Linked DNA regions of Rhodobium gokarnense. The protein of the gene in region 2 interacts with the protein of the main gene of each other region in a pairwise test. Links are inferred from orthologs where the notes say so. Each region holds a gene or a part of one and is shown on either strand. Other genes may lie near its edges.

Region 1 (5,955 bases), on a different replicon or contig from region 2:
GTCAGCGTGCCGGGCCCGGCCCATGTCGCCCTCTTTGCCGAGGACCAGGCGCGCTACGTCGTCACCTGCAAGGCAGCCGACGCCATGGCCCTTACGCGCGATGCCGAAGCGGCCGGAATTCCCGTCGCCGAACTCGGCACCGTTGGCGGCAGCGACATCGATCTTGGCGACGGTGCCGCCATTTCCATTGCAAAACTGAAGGAACGCCACGAGAATTGGTTTCCGGAATATATGGCCGGCGAGTAGCACGACTCGCGACATAAAACGGCGCCAGAAGGAGAGTGACAGTCATGGCAATGGATGCGGGGGCGATCGAAGACATGATACGGGAAGCCTTTCCCGACGCCCGGATCGAGATTCGCGATCTCGCCGGAGACGGCGATCACTTCGCCGCCGTCGTCGTATCCGAGGCGTTCCGCGGCAAGACCCGCGTCCAGCAGCACCAGATGGTCTACGAGGCGCTGAAGGGCAATATGGGCGGCCAGCTCCATGCCCTTGCCCTGCAGACGAGTGCGCCCGATTGAGCGGTGATCTATCCGGGCAAATGGGGTAGCCGATGGCGAGCGACATTCCGAGCATCCTCTCGCACGTCTCCCTCGGCGTCACCGACCTTGCCCGCTCCATCGCCTTTTACGACCAAGTGATGCCGACCATCGGCGCGGTGAAGAAGATGGACGTGCCGGAGATCGGCGTTGCCTATGGCAAGGCCTATCCGGAGTTCTGGATCCAGCGTCCGATCGACGGCCAGCCGGCCGGCGTTGGCAACGGCACCCACATCGCGTTCCTGACCGGCTCCACGGACGAGGTCGACGCCTTCCATGCGGCCGCGCTCGCCGCCGGCGGCACGGACGACGGAATGCCCGGCTGGCGCCCGCAATATTCGCCCGCCTACTACGCCTGCTTCGTCCGCGACCCAGACGGCCACAAGATCGAGGCCATGTTCTGGGATGCCGAAAAGGCGAAAATCGAAAGTCACACAGGGTGACCGGCTGTAATTTGCCTGCCGCGCCCTATGTGTCTAGCATCGGGTCAGTTACACCCTAAAGAATTCCAACACCCACGCTTCGCGGCCTTGACCCGCGACAACGAGGAGAAATCGAATGAGTGGCATTTCGGACTGGATCAAGCACGAGGTCGACAGCAACGATGTCGTCCTGTTCATGAAGGGCACCCCGACCTTCCCGCAATGCGGGTTTTCCGGCCAGGTCGTGCAGATCCTCGAATATCTTGGCGCCGAGTACAAGGGCATCAACGTGCTGGACTCCGACGAGCTCCGCAACGGCATCAAGGAATATTCCAACTGGCCGACGATCCCGCAACTCTACGTGAAGGGCGAATTCGTCGGCGGCTGCGACATCGTCCGCGAAATGTTCCAGGCCGGCGAACTGCAGGCCCACATGAAGGACAAGGGCCTCAACGTCCGCGAGACCCAGGCCTCCTGACGCCGAAGCGGCCGGACCCCGGCCGAGGCAAGATCGAACAAACGAAAAAGCCACGTGCGGCCGCGCGTGGCTTTTTTGATATCAGACCGATCACGAAACAAAACGGGCCGCGGCAATAGCCGCGGCCCGTTTCTGAATTCGCAAATATATTCGGCGCTTAGCGCGAATAGAACTCGATGACGAGGTTCGGTTCCATCATCGCCTGGTAGGGCACGTCGGCGAGCTGCGGGATGCTGACGAACGTCGCCGTGACCTTGTTGTGGTCGGCGTCGATGTAGTCCGGCACGTCGCGCTCGGCGAGCTGCATGGCTTCCAGCACCAGGATCATCTGCTTGGAGCGCTCGCGCACCTCGATGGTGTCGCCCGGCTTGCAGCGGTAGCTCGAAATGTTGACCTTGCGACCGTTGACCTTGATGTGGCCGTGGTTGATGAACTGGCGGGCGGCGAACACCGTCGGCACGAACTTGGCGCGGTAGACGATGGCGTCGAGCCGGCTCTCCAGAAGGCCGATCAGGTTCTCCGAGGTGTCGCCCTTCAGCCGGGTCGCCTCGTCGTAGATGCGGCGGAACTGCTTCTCGGAGATGTTGCCGTAATAGCCCTTCAGCTTCTGCTTGGCGCGCAGCTGCACGCCGAAGTCGGAGAGCTTGCCGCGGCGGCGCTGGCCGTGCTGGCCGGGCCCGTATTCGCGGCGGTTGACGGGGCTCTTCGGACGGCCCCAGATGTTCTCGCCAAGGCGGCGGTCGATCTTGTACTTGGCGGAATGGCGCTTGGACATCGCGGATCCTTGAATAACGTTTCGGGTCAGGATACGCGCCCTCCTCTGCCCTGGGGACCCAGGGCCGACAGGAACCCGGCGATGCGCTCGCCCGAAGCCGCCGAAGCGGCAAAGGTTCCACGGGTGCGTGAAAAAGCTGAACGGGCCCTGACGGACCCGCTCGGCGAGGCGTTGATTACAGGAACGGCGAACGCCTGTCAAACCGCACCATGCGGGAGAAACGCGCCGCCCGTGCCCCCGCCCGGTGCTCGCCGGCCCTTCCGCCAAGCCCAACTGTCATTGAATGTTCATATTGGGGCAACCAATTCGAAACCGCCGCCCTGATAGACACTGTATAAAACCAAGAAGCATATCCGGAATTTTTACAAGGGCTTATTGACCGACGGCGATCCCGGAGCGGCCGGGATCGGGGATGGGGGAAAATGGCACAATTGCGCCTCGGCTGGACCACGGACGTTGCGGAAAAGAGCTTTGTCGAACCGAGCGAGGCCGAACGGCTCGCCCGCCTGGAGAACCTCAGGCTGGAGACGATCCTTTCCATCGTCGACTACGCCGTCCACCCGATCGTCGACATCAATTCCGGTGTCGTCTACGCCTATGAAGGCCTCCTTCGGAACCACGACAGGCTCGCCTTCGAGACCATCGCCGAACTCTTCAACTTCGCCTATGAGCACGACTTCCTCGCCGCCTTCGAGACGGCGCTGTTCGAAAAGCTGCTCGACAAGTTCATCCAGCTCCCGGCCGGCGTCGATCACAACCTCTTCATCAATCTCGACGGTCGCGACATCACCGGCGCCGAGGACCCGCGCGGCGCCCTCCTCGACATGGCCCGCGCGCGCGGCATCGAACCCTCGTGCCTGTGCTTCGAGATCGCCGAAAGCCACAAGGGCTACATGCGCCCGGCCTTCAAGGCCTTCATACAGAGGGTCCGCTCGCGCGGCGTGCGCATCGCCGTCGACGATTTCGGCCGCGATTTCTCCGGCTACCACCTGATGTACGAATACGAGCCGGACTTCGTGAAGATCGACAGGTTCTTCGTCCAGGGCGTCGACATCAGCCACCGCAAGCGCCTGTTCGTCTCCACCATCACCCATCTTGCCCACGTCATGGGCGCGCGCGTCGTCGCCGAGGGCGTGGAGACCAAGGGCGAACTCGCCGTCTGCCGCGACATCAGCTGCGATTTCCTGCAAGGCTTCCTGGTCGCACGGCCGTTCACGGACCCGCAGCGCGCCCGCCCGTTCTATGCGTTCCTCTCCGACCAGCGCGCCGAAAGCGATACGGACCGCAATCTCCTCGTGCGCGGCGAGATCCTGCGCATTCCGCCGATCGAGGTCGAAACGCCCTTGGAGACCGTGCTGTCGCGGTTCCGCATGTACCGGGAGTTCGACTATTTCCCGGTCATCAACAAGAACGGCGAGCCGCTCGGCATCATCCACGAGAACAGCCTGAAGAACTACACCTATTCCCGCTTCGGCTTTTCGCTGCTCAACAATGCCGGCCTCGACATCAATCTCCGCCAGTTCGTCTCCAAGAGCCCGATCGCCGACATCAACGCCGATCCGGAACAGATCCTTGACATCTTCGCCGGTGTCCTCAACTCCATGGGCGTCACCATCGTCGACGGCAGCCGCTATGTGGGGTTCCTCACCAACACCGCGCTCCTGAAGATGATCAACGAAAAGCGCCTGCGCCAGGCCCAGGACCAGAACCCGCTGTCGCGCCTGCCGGGCAACGGTTCCATCAACACCTTCATCGCCCATATCAGCACCCACGTCGCCGAGCCGCGCAGCATCTGCTACATCGACTTCGACAACTTCAAGCCGTTCAACGACCACTACGGCTTCCACATCGGCGACCGGGCGATCATGATGTTCGCCGACCTGATGCGAAAGCATCTCGGCCGCCGCGGCGTCTTCCTCGGCCATATCGGCGGCGACGACTTCTTCGTCGGCCACATCGGCTCCGGCTTTGCCGAAACGATCACCGAGATCGCCACACTGAAGGCGACGTTCCGGCGCGACGTGGAAAGCCTCTACTGCCCCGAGGACCGCAGCCGCGGCCACATCCGCGGCCGCGACCGCCAGGGCAACGAGGCCTGCTTTCCGCTGCTGGACTGCAGCGTTGCCGTGCTGCATCTGGAAGCCGGCACCGGCGTCGACGGCCCGGAAAGGGTCGCCCACGAGACGACGCTCTTAAAGCGCGAGGCGAAGGCCTCCTCGGTCGGCCTTGCCGTCTCCCGGCTCGAACGGCAGGACGGGGCCGTCCTCGTTCACCGCGTCGACATGGCGAATGCCCTGTCCACGATGCCGGTAATGTCCGCCGGCGCCTGACGCCCGGAGGTAAAGACGATCTCCGCAATCGGCCGGGCGGCGGGCTCAACGGCGCCTTTGTCCTCGCTCGCGCCGAGCACCACGCCGACCTGCCGGGCTATCGCACCGGCCGGATTGAGGAACGTCACCGGCCAGGGCGCCACCTCCGCCATCAGGTCGGCAAGGAACGGATAGTGGGTGCAGGCAAGGACGACGATGTCGGTTCGTGCACCCTCACGCTCGGCAAAGCACGGCGCGATCTCGGCCTTCAGCCGCGCCATGTCGACCGGCCGGCCTGACAGCCGGTCCTCGGCAAGAGCCGCCAGATGCGAAGCGCCGACCAGCGTCACCTTTGCCGCCGGCGCGAACTCGGCAATGAGGTCGAAGGTGTAGTCGCGGCGCACGGTCACCGGCGTCGCCAGCACGCTGAAGAGGCCCGTCTTCGTGCGCTCCGCCGCCATCTTGATCGCCGGGACCGTACCGACGAAGGGAATCGCGTGCCGCACCCGAAGATCGGCGAGCACCAGGGTGGAGGCCGTATTGCAGGCGATCACCACCGCATCCGGCCGGTGGCGCGCGATGAAATCGCCCAGCAGGTCGACGATATGGGTCCGGAGCGCCTCTTCCTCCCAGTCGCCGAAGGGAAACGCCGCATCGTCGGCGATGTAGACAATCTCCACGCCCAGTACCTGCGCGACGATCTCGCGGACGACGGAAAAGCCGCCGAATCCGGAATCGAAGACCAGAACCCGCCGCGTCACGACCCGGACTCCGCGTCATCGGCGGGCGGCGCGACGACGCCCTTGCGGGCGCGCCGGCGCGCGGCGATCTCCTCCGGCGTCAGCGGTCCGACCTCCAGCGCCGCGATGACGCCGCGAAGGGTCCGCACTTCCTGTTCGGTCAGGCTCGCCTTCTGCAGGATGCCGCGCAGGTTGCGCACCATCACCGGCCGCTTGTCGGCCGGCCGGAAGTAGTTGACCGAATCGAGCGCCGTTTCCAGATGGTCCATCAGCCGCATGAGATCGTCCTTGGAGGCGGGCAAATCGGCGCCGTCGTCGAAGGGAAGTGCACCGCCCAGCGCCGCCTTGCGCCATTCATAGGCCGTCACCAGCACCGCCTGGGCGACGTTCAGCGACGAGAACGTCGGATCGACCGGCAGCGTCAGGATGGCGTCCGCCAGCGCCACCTCGTCGTTGGTGAGGCCCCAGCGCTCGCGCCCGAACATCAGGCCCGTGGCAACGCCCTGCCCCATCAGCCCGGCCATCCGTGCGGCCGCCTCGTCCGGCCCGGCCACCGGCTTGGTCATCTCCCGCGACCGCGCCGTCGTTGCATAGACGACGGCAAGGTCGGCGACGGCCTCTTCGGGCGTGTCGAAAAGCTTCACGGTGTCGATGATGTGGTCGGCCCGGCTCGCCGCCGCCCGCGCCCG
Region 2 (6,017 bases):
GCGTCGTGGATCGCTGTCGGGCGGCCGTCGGCCTCGACGTCCAGCTTGGCGTCGAACCAGAAGCCGTTGTCGGAAATGGCGACGATGCGGCGGCCCTTGTCGAGGCTGACGAGGCCGCTCAGCGCGCCGAAATGGCGGTTCGGCGACCACAGCTCGAAGCCGCCCAGATATTCCAGACGGCCGAAGCGGGAAAGGTCGGGATAGCCGATCCTGAAATGGGCGATCGGCGCGGAGCGGACCTCGATGCTTTCCGGTCCCGGCGGGATCCTCGGGGCTGCCGCCGCGGCAAGCGGAGCGGCGAGGGCGCAGCAAAGGAGGAGCGCGCCAAGCGCCGTCCTCATGCGCGGCGCCTCATCGCGTCGCCCTGCGGCGCGCCGCGCCCTGGTCCCGGTGGCGCTCCGCCGGCGGGTCGTCGAAGAGGTCCGCGAGCTGGTCGGTCATGGCGCCGGCGAGTTCGTCCGCATCGACGATGGTGACGGCGCGGCGATAGTAGCGGGTGACGTCGTGGCCGATGCCGATGGCGATCAGCTCCACCGGCGAGCGCTCCTCGATTTCCTCGATGACCTGGCGCAGGTGCCGCTCCAGGTAGTTGCCGGAATTGACCGACAGGGTGGAGTCGTCGACCGGGGCGCCGTCGGAGATCATCATCAGGATGCGGCGGTTCTCCGGGCGGGCGAGAATGCGCTTGTGGGCCCAGTCCAGGGCCTCGCCGTCGATGTTCTCCTTCAGGAGCCCCTCGCGCATCATCAGGCCGAGATTGCGCCGGGCCCGGCGCCAGGGCGCATCGGCCGCCTTGTAGACGATGTGGCGCAGGTCGTTGAGGCGGCCGGGAAGCTGCGGCTTGCCGTTCTGCAGCCAGTGCTCGCGAGCTCGCCCGCCCTTCCAGGCGCGGGTGGTGAAGCCGAGGATCTCGACCTTGACGCCGCATCTTTCCAGGGTGCGGGCGAGGATGTCGGCGCAGATCGCGGCGACCGTGATCGGCCGGCCGCGCATGGAGCCGGAATTGTCGAGGACGAGGGAGACGACGGTGTCGCGGAACTCCGCCTCGCGTTCGCTCTTGAAGGCGAGCGGCTGCATCGGGTCGGTGACGACGCGGGTGAGCCGGGCGGTGTCGAGGATGCCCTCTTCCAGGTCGAAGTCCCAGGCGCGCTGCTGCTGGGCCATCAGCTTGCGCTGCAAGCGGTTGGCGAGCCGGGCGACGGCGCCGGTCAGGTGGTCGAGCTGCTTGTCGAGGTGGCTGCGCAGGCGGTCGAGCTCGGCGGCGTCGCACAGCTCCTCGGCCTTGATCGTCTCGTCGAAGCGGGTGGTGTAGACCTTGTAGTCGAATTGCGGCGGCCGGTTGCTGAGCCGCTGGTCCGGGCGTTCCGCCTCGCCGGCCTCGCTGGGGTCGGCGGTGAGGTCCTGGTCGTCGACGCTGTCGGCATAGGTGTCGGTCGCTTCGGCATCGCCCGCTTCCGATTCCTCGCCGGAGACCTCGATCTCTTCGGGCGAGGAGGCATCGGCGGCATCGCTTTCGTCGCTCTCGCCGTCCACCTCCGTGTCGCTCATGTCCGAGCGGTCGTCGTTGTCGTCCTCGTTGCTGTCGTCCGGATCGCCGCCGAGCTGGTCGGCCATGTCCAGCGAGACGATCATGTCGCGCACGGTGACGGCGAAGTCGCGCTGGTCCTCGAGGGCCTCCATCAGCCGGTCGAGGTCGCCGCCGGCCTTTTCCTCGATCATCGGGCGCCACAGGTCGACGATGTGCCTTGCGCTCTTGGGCGGTGGCGTTCCCGTCAGCCGCTCGCGCACCATGAGGGCGACGATCTCCTCCATCGGCGCGTCGTCGCGGCTCGTCATCTCGTGGTACTTGCTGCGGTGGTAGCGGTCTTCCAGCATGGCGTTGAGGTTGCCGGAAACGCCCTTCATGCGCTGGGCGCCGATGGAATCGCAGCGCGCCTGTTCGACGGCCTCAAAGAGGGCGCGGGCGTTCTGGCCTTCCGGCATCAGGGAGCGGTGGAGGGCCGGATTGTGGGCGGCGAGCTTCAGGGCGATGGAATCGCCGACGCCGCGCAGGATGGCGATATCGTTGCGGGTCGGCCGGCGCGGCGGCTCGGGCAGCCGTGCCTTGTTGCCGGCCATGCCCGGCCGATCGGTGGCGAAGCTGACCTCAAGGTCGTCGCGGCCGGAAATCGCGCGCATGGTGATGCCGACGGCCCGCTTGACGGGCTCGGTCGGCGCCGCTGCCTTGCTGTTCGGCCGGTGGTTCGAGGTCATCGCGGCTCCCGCATTCCCTGGCTCAGGACAGGACGACGTTGGCCGCCGATTCCGGCAGGTCGCGGTCGAAGCAGCGCTGGTAGAATTCGGCCACCACCGGGCGTTCCAGTTCGTCGCACTTGTTGAGGAAGGTGACGCGGAAGGCAAAGCCGAGGTCGCCGAAGATGTCGGCGTTCTCCGCCCAGGTGATGACTGTGCGCGGGCTCATCACGGTCGACAGATCGCCGTTGATGAAGGCGTTGCGGGTCATGTCGGCGACGCGCACCATCTTGGAGACCGTGTCGCGGCCCTCGTCGGACTGGTAGTGCTTGGCCTTTGCCAGCACGATGTCGACCTCGTTGTCGTGCGGCAGGTAGTTCAGCGTGGTGACGATCGACCAGCGGTCCATCTGGCCCTGGTTGATCTGCTGGGTGCCGTGGTAGAGGCCGGAGGTGTCGCCGAGGCCGACGGTGTTGGCGGTGGCGAACAGCCGGAAGCTCGGATGCGGACGGATGACCCGGTTCTGGTCGAGGAGCGTCAGCCGGCCCTGGACCTCCAGCACGCGCTGGATGACGAACATGACGTCCGGGCGGCCGGCGTCGTACTCGTCGAAGACCAGCGCGGTGTTGGTCTGCAGCGCCCAGGGCAGGATGCCGTCGCGGAACTCGGTGACCTGCATGCCCTCGCGGACGACGATCTGGTCCTTGCCGACCAGGTCGATGCGCGAGATGTGGCTGTCGAGGTTGATGCGCACGCAGGGCCAGTTGAGCCGGGCCGCGACCTGCTCGATATGGGTCGACTTGCCGGTGCCGTGGTAGCCGGTGACGATGACGCGGCGGTTGCGGGCAAAACCGGCGAGGATCGCGAGCGTCGTGTCGCGGTCGAACAAATAGTCCGGGTCGACGTCGGGGACGTGCTCGTCGCGGTCGGAAAACGCCGGAACTTCCAGATCGGTGTCGATGCCGAACACCTGCCGGACGGAAATCTTCATGTCGGGCACGCCGGCGAGGGCTTCTGCGGTCTCAGTCATTGTCTATCCCCGGGCTCCGCGGGAGGTCGCGGATGTCGTTGGCGGACGCTTCTTTCAGGTCCTGGAGGCTGATCATAGGAGCATTTAGAACATCGGGCGGCGAATTGAAAACCATTCCCGCCGGCCGGCGGGCGGAATCGGCGGCGGGCCGACGCGGGAAGGCGCAAAAAGCCGCCACTTTGCGGCCCTTGAAAATTCCTTCCAAAAACGGCGATTCAGTGTCAGGGCGCTGCCGGCCGCACGGCGCGCGGTCAGCAGAAGCCGGCCTGCTTGAGGATGTTGTAGGCCTGGATGACCTGGCGCAGGCGCTCTTCCAGCGAGCGGTCGCCGCCATTGGCGTCCGGGTGGTGGCGCTTCACCAGTTCCTTGAAGCGGGCCTTGATCTCGGTCTTGTCGGCGGACAGCTCCAGCTTCAGCACCTCAAAGGCGTGGCGCTGGGCCTTGGTGAGGCGGCGCTCGCGCCGGGCGGCGCGGCTCTCCGCGCCGTGGTCCTTTTGGCCGCGGAAGAACTCGAAGGGATCGTAGGTGCGGGAGTTCCAGCGCCGGCGGGCGCGTGCCGCGATGCTCTCCTCGGCCTCGGTCGGTGAGCGGTTGGCGCCCATCTTCCAGGTCGGGCGGTGGCCGATGGCGGAGTTCTTCAGGTAGGCGGCGATGGCGTCGTTGTCCATGCCGGAGAAGTAGTTGTAGGACTTGTTGTACTGGCGCACGTGGTCGAGGCAGAAGTTGAGATACTCGCCCTCGCGGTTGCGGCCCATCGGCGCGCGGTGGGGCGCGGCGGCCTCGCAGCCCTCCCAGTCGCAGGTCGGGTGTTCGCGGGTGACCGGCTGCTCCTTGGTGCGCCTGACCCTGATCTGGTCGAATATGGCCGAGTCGAATTTCATGGGCGGATTATGTCGGGTGCAGCAGGCAGGAACAAGTCATTGACCGCCGCGAAACGGCGCGTGAGTCCCCTGGCGGTCATCGGAATGATTCCTAGATAGTGAGTCGACGCGGCTTTGGAAATAGGTGGTTTCGCCAGTGAGCATGAGAGACAAGATTGAAGCAAAACTTAAACTTGCCCTTCGGCCGGAGAGCATCCGGGTCGAGGACGAGTCGGCCAAGCACGCGGGCCATATCGAGCGGCACGGCCATGCGGACCAGGGCGGCGACACCCATTTCCGGGTCTGGATCGTCTCCGACATGTTCGCCGGCAAGAGCCGGGTGGAATGCCACCGGATGATCACCGATCTCCTCGCCGAGGAGTTCGACGCCGGGCTCCATGCGCTGGCGATCCACAGCTCCACCCCGGCGCAATCGGCGTAACGGACGCTCCTGTCACAGCGCGAAAAAAATGGCGGTCGCGCGTGCGCGGCCGCCTTTTTCGTCGGTGTCTATGGTCGGCTCAGATATGGGTCAGACCGTGGTCTTTGAGAAGTACCAGTCGGTGTAGTCGTAGCCTTCGGAGGCGCGCTTGTCGGCGGCATCGACCGTCATCGGCGGCGGCACGATCACCTTGTCGCCGGGCTGCCAGTTCTCCGGCGTTGCCACCTTGTTGGCGTCGGAGGTCTGCAGGGCGGCGATCAGGCGCACGAACTCGTCGATCGAGCGGCCGTTCGACATCGGGTAGTAGACCATCGCCCGAAGGATGCCTTCCGGATCGATGATGAAGGTGGCGCGCACGGCCGAGGTGTCGCTGGCGCCCGGCTGGATCATGCCGTAGGCCTTGGCGACCTGCATAGACAGGTCGGCGATGATCGGGAACTTGATGTCGACGCCCCAGTGCTCCTTGATGTTGCGGACCCAGGCGATGTGCGAGTGCGGGCTGTCGATCGACAGGCCCAGGAGCTCGCAGTTCATGGCCGCGAACTTGTCGTGGGCGTTGGCAAAGCCCATGAACTCGGTGGTGCAGACCGGCGTGAAGTCGGCCGGGTGCGAGAACAGCACCAGCCACTTGCCGCGGTAGTCGGCGAGCGACTTCTCGCCGTGGGTGGTCGGGGCGGTGAAATCGGGGGCCGGCCTGTTCAGTTGGGGGAAGGCGGGCGGGGTTTCGGTATCCATCGCGAGGGCTCCTTATATGCGATTTAGAATGATTATATTATTGGAGGTTTTCTAATATTAGGAAAGCCTGAATTTCCGATCCTGCCAATTTGTCGCAGGCACGAGGAATTTCCGTTTTTCAGCAAGGACTTTGCACGATTTCGGGTCGCTGCAGACTCTACTGCAAGCGCCTGCCAAAGGAATTGAACATCCGCAATCGCGGGATGTGACATGCCGACTTATCCAGGGCATGCGGGGCCGCGGTGCGGACATTCGACGGCGCAATTGCGGCCGAAAATCCGGCAAGCGGACAAATGGTGACGGGCATCACAACGGCCGGGTCCGATCTCTCCTACCTTTCAATCATCGACGGACGGCAAGCCGCCGCCGCCGGACCAGAAAAAGCCAGAGACAGGAACCCGCGGGGCAGAGCCCCCCGCAAACCCGGAGACGAAACGATGTTTGCCAAGACCCTGTTCGCCAAGTCCAAGACCACCGTTTGCGGCCTGACCGCCGCCGCGATCCTCGCCGGTTCGCTGGCCTCCACCTCGGCCACCGCCGCGCCGATGAATGTCGGTCCGGCGCTCGCCAAGGCCGAGATCAGCGCCGACACCTCGGGCGACGTCACCAAGGTCGGCTGGCGCCGCCGCCACCGCCACCACCACGGCGGAGCCGCTGCCGCGGGCCTCGTGTTCGGCCTTGCCGCCGGTGCCATCGCCGCCGGTGCCTATGCCCAGCG

The links.
Region 1: the proteins of M2319_RS07235 (region 2) and grxD interact in binary tests that used the Escherichia coli proteins (3 or more experiments, as listed by UniProt). The link is inferred for Rhodobium gokarnense from one-to-one orthologs.

The regions. Positions count from the first base shown.
Region 1 is NZ_JAOQNS010000007.1:85,403-91,357, reverse strand. What follows is about bases 1-2,771. They hold grxD (Grx4 family monothiol glutaredoxin), read left to right. Parts: upstream 1-1,100; coding sequence 1,101-1,442; downstream 1,443-2,771. Other genes in these bases: M2319_RS13430 (EAL domain-containing protein), read left to right, coding at 2,640-2,771; rpsD (30S ribosomal protein S4), read right to left, coding at 1,600-2,217; M2319_RS13445 (VOC family protein), read left to right, coding at 557-985; M2319_RS13450 (BolA family protein), read left to right, coding at 291-524; purL (phosphoribosylformylglycinamidine synthase subunit PurL), read left to right, coding at 1-246. In the rest of the region: more of M2319_RS13430, read left to right, coding at 2,772-4,547; murI (glutamate racemase), read right to left, coding at 4,487-5,287; M2319_RS13420 (RNA methyltransferase), read right to left, coding at 5,284-5,955. UniProt on the Escherichia coli protein: Monothiol glutaredoxin involved in the biogenesis of iron-sulfur clusters.
Region 2 is NZ_JAOQNS010000003.1:435,516-441,532, reverse strand. The notes cover bases 3,092-5,924. They hold M2319_RS07235 (BolA family protein), read left to right. Parts: upstream 3,092-4,285; coding sequence 4,286-4,564; downstream 4,565-5,924. Other genes in these bases: M2319_RS07225 (hypothetical protein), read left to right, coding at 5,737-5,924; M2319_RS07230 (peroxiredoxin), read right to left, coding at 4,655-5,299; M2319_RS07240 (J domain-containing protein), read right to left, coding at 3,514-4,143; cobS (cobaltochelatase subunit CobS), read right to left, coding at 3,092-3,262. In the rest of the region: M2319_RS07255 (esterase-like activity of phytase family protein), read right to left, coding at 1-341; cobaltochelatase subunit CobT, read right to left, coding at 352-2,253; more of cobS, read right to left, coding at 2,276-3,091; more of M2319_RS07225, read left to right, coding at 5,925-6,017. UniProt on the Escherichia coli protein: Transcriptional regulator that plays an important role in general stress response. Has many effects on cell morphology, cell growth and cell division. Acts by regulating the transcription of many genes, including dacA (PBP-5), dacC (PBP-6), ampC and mreB.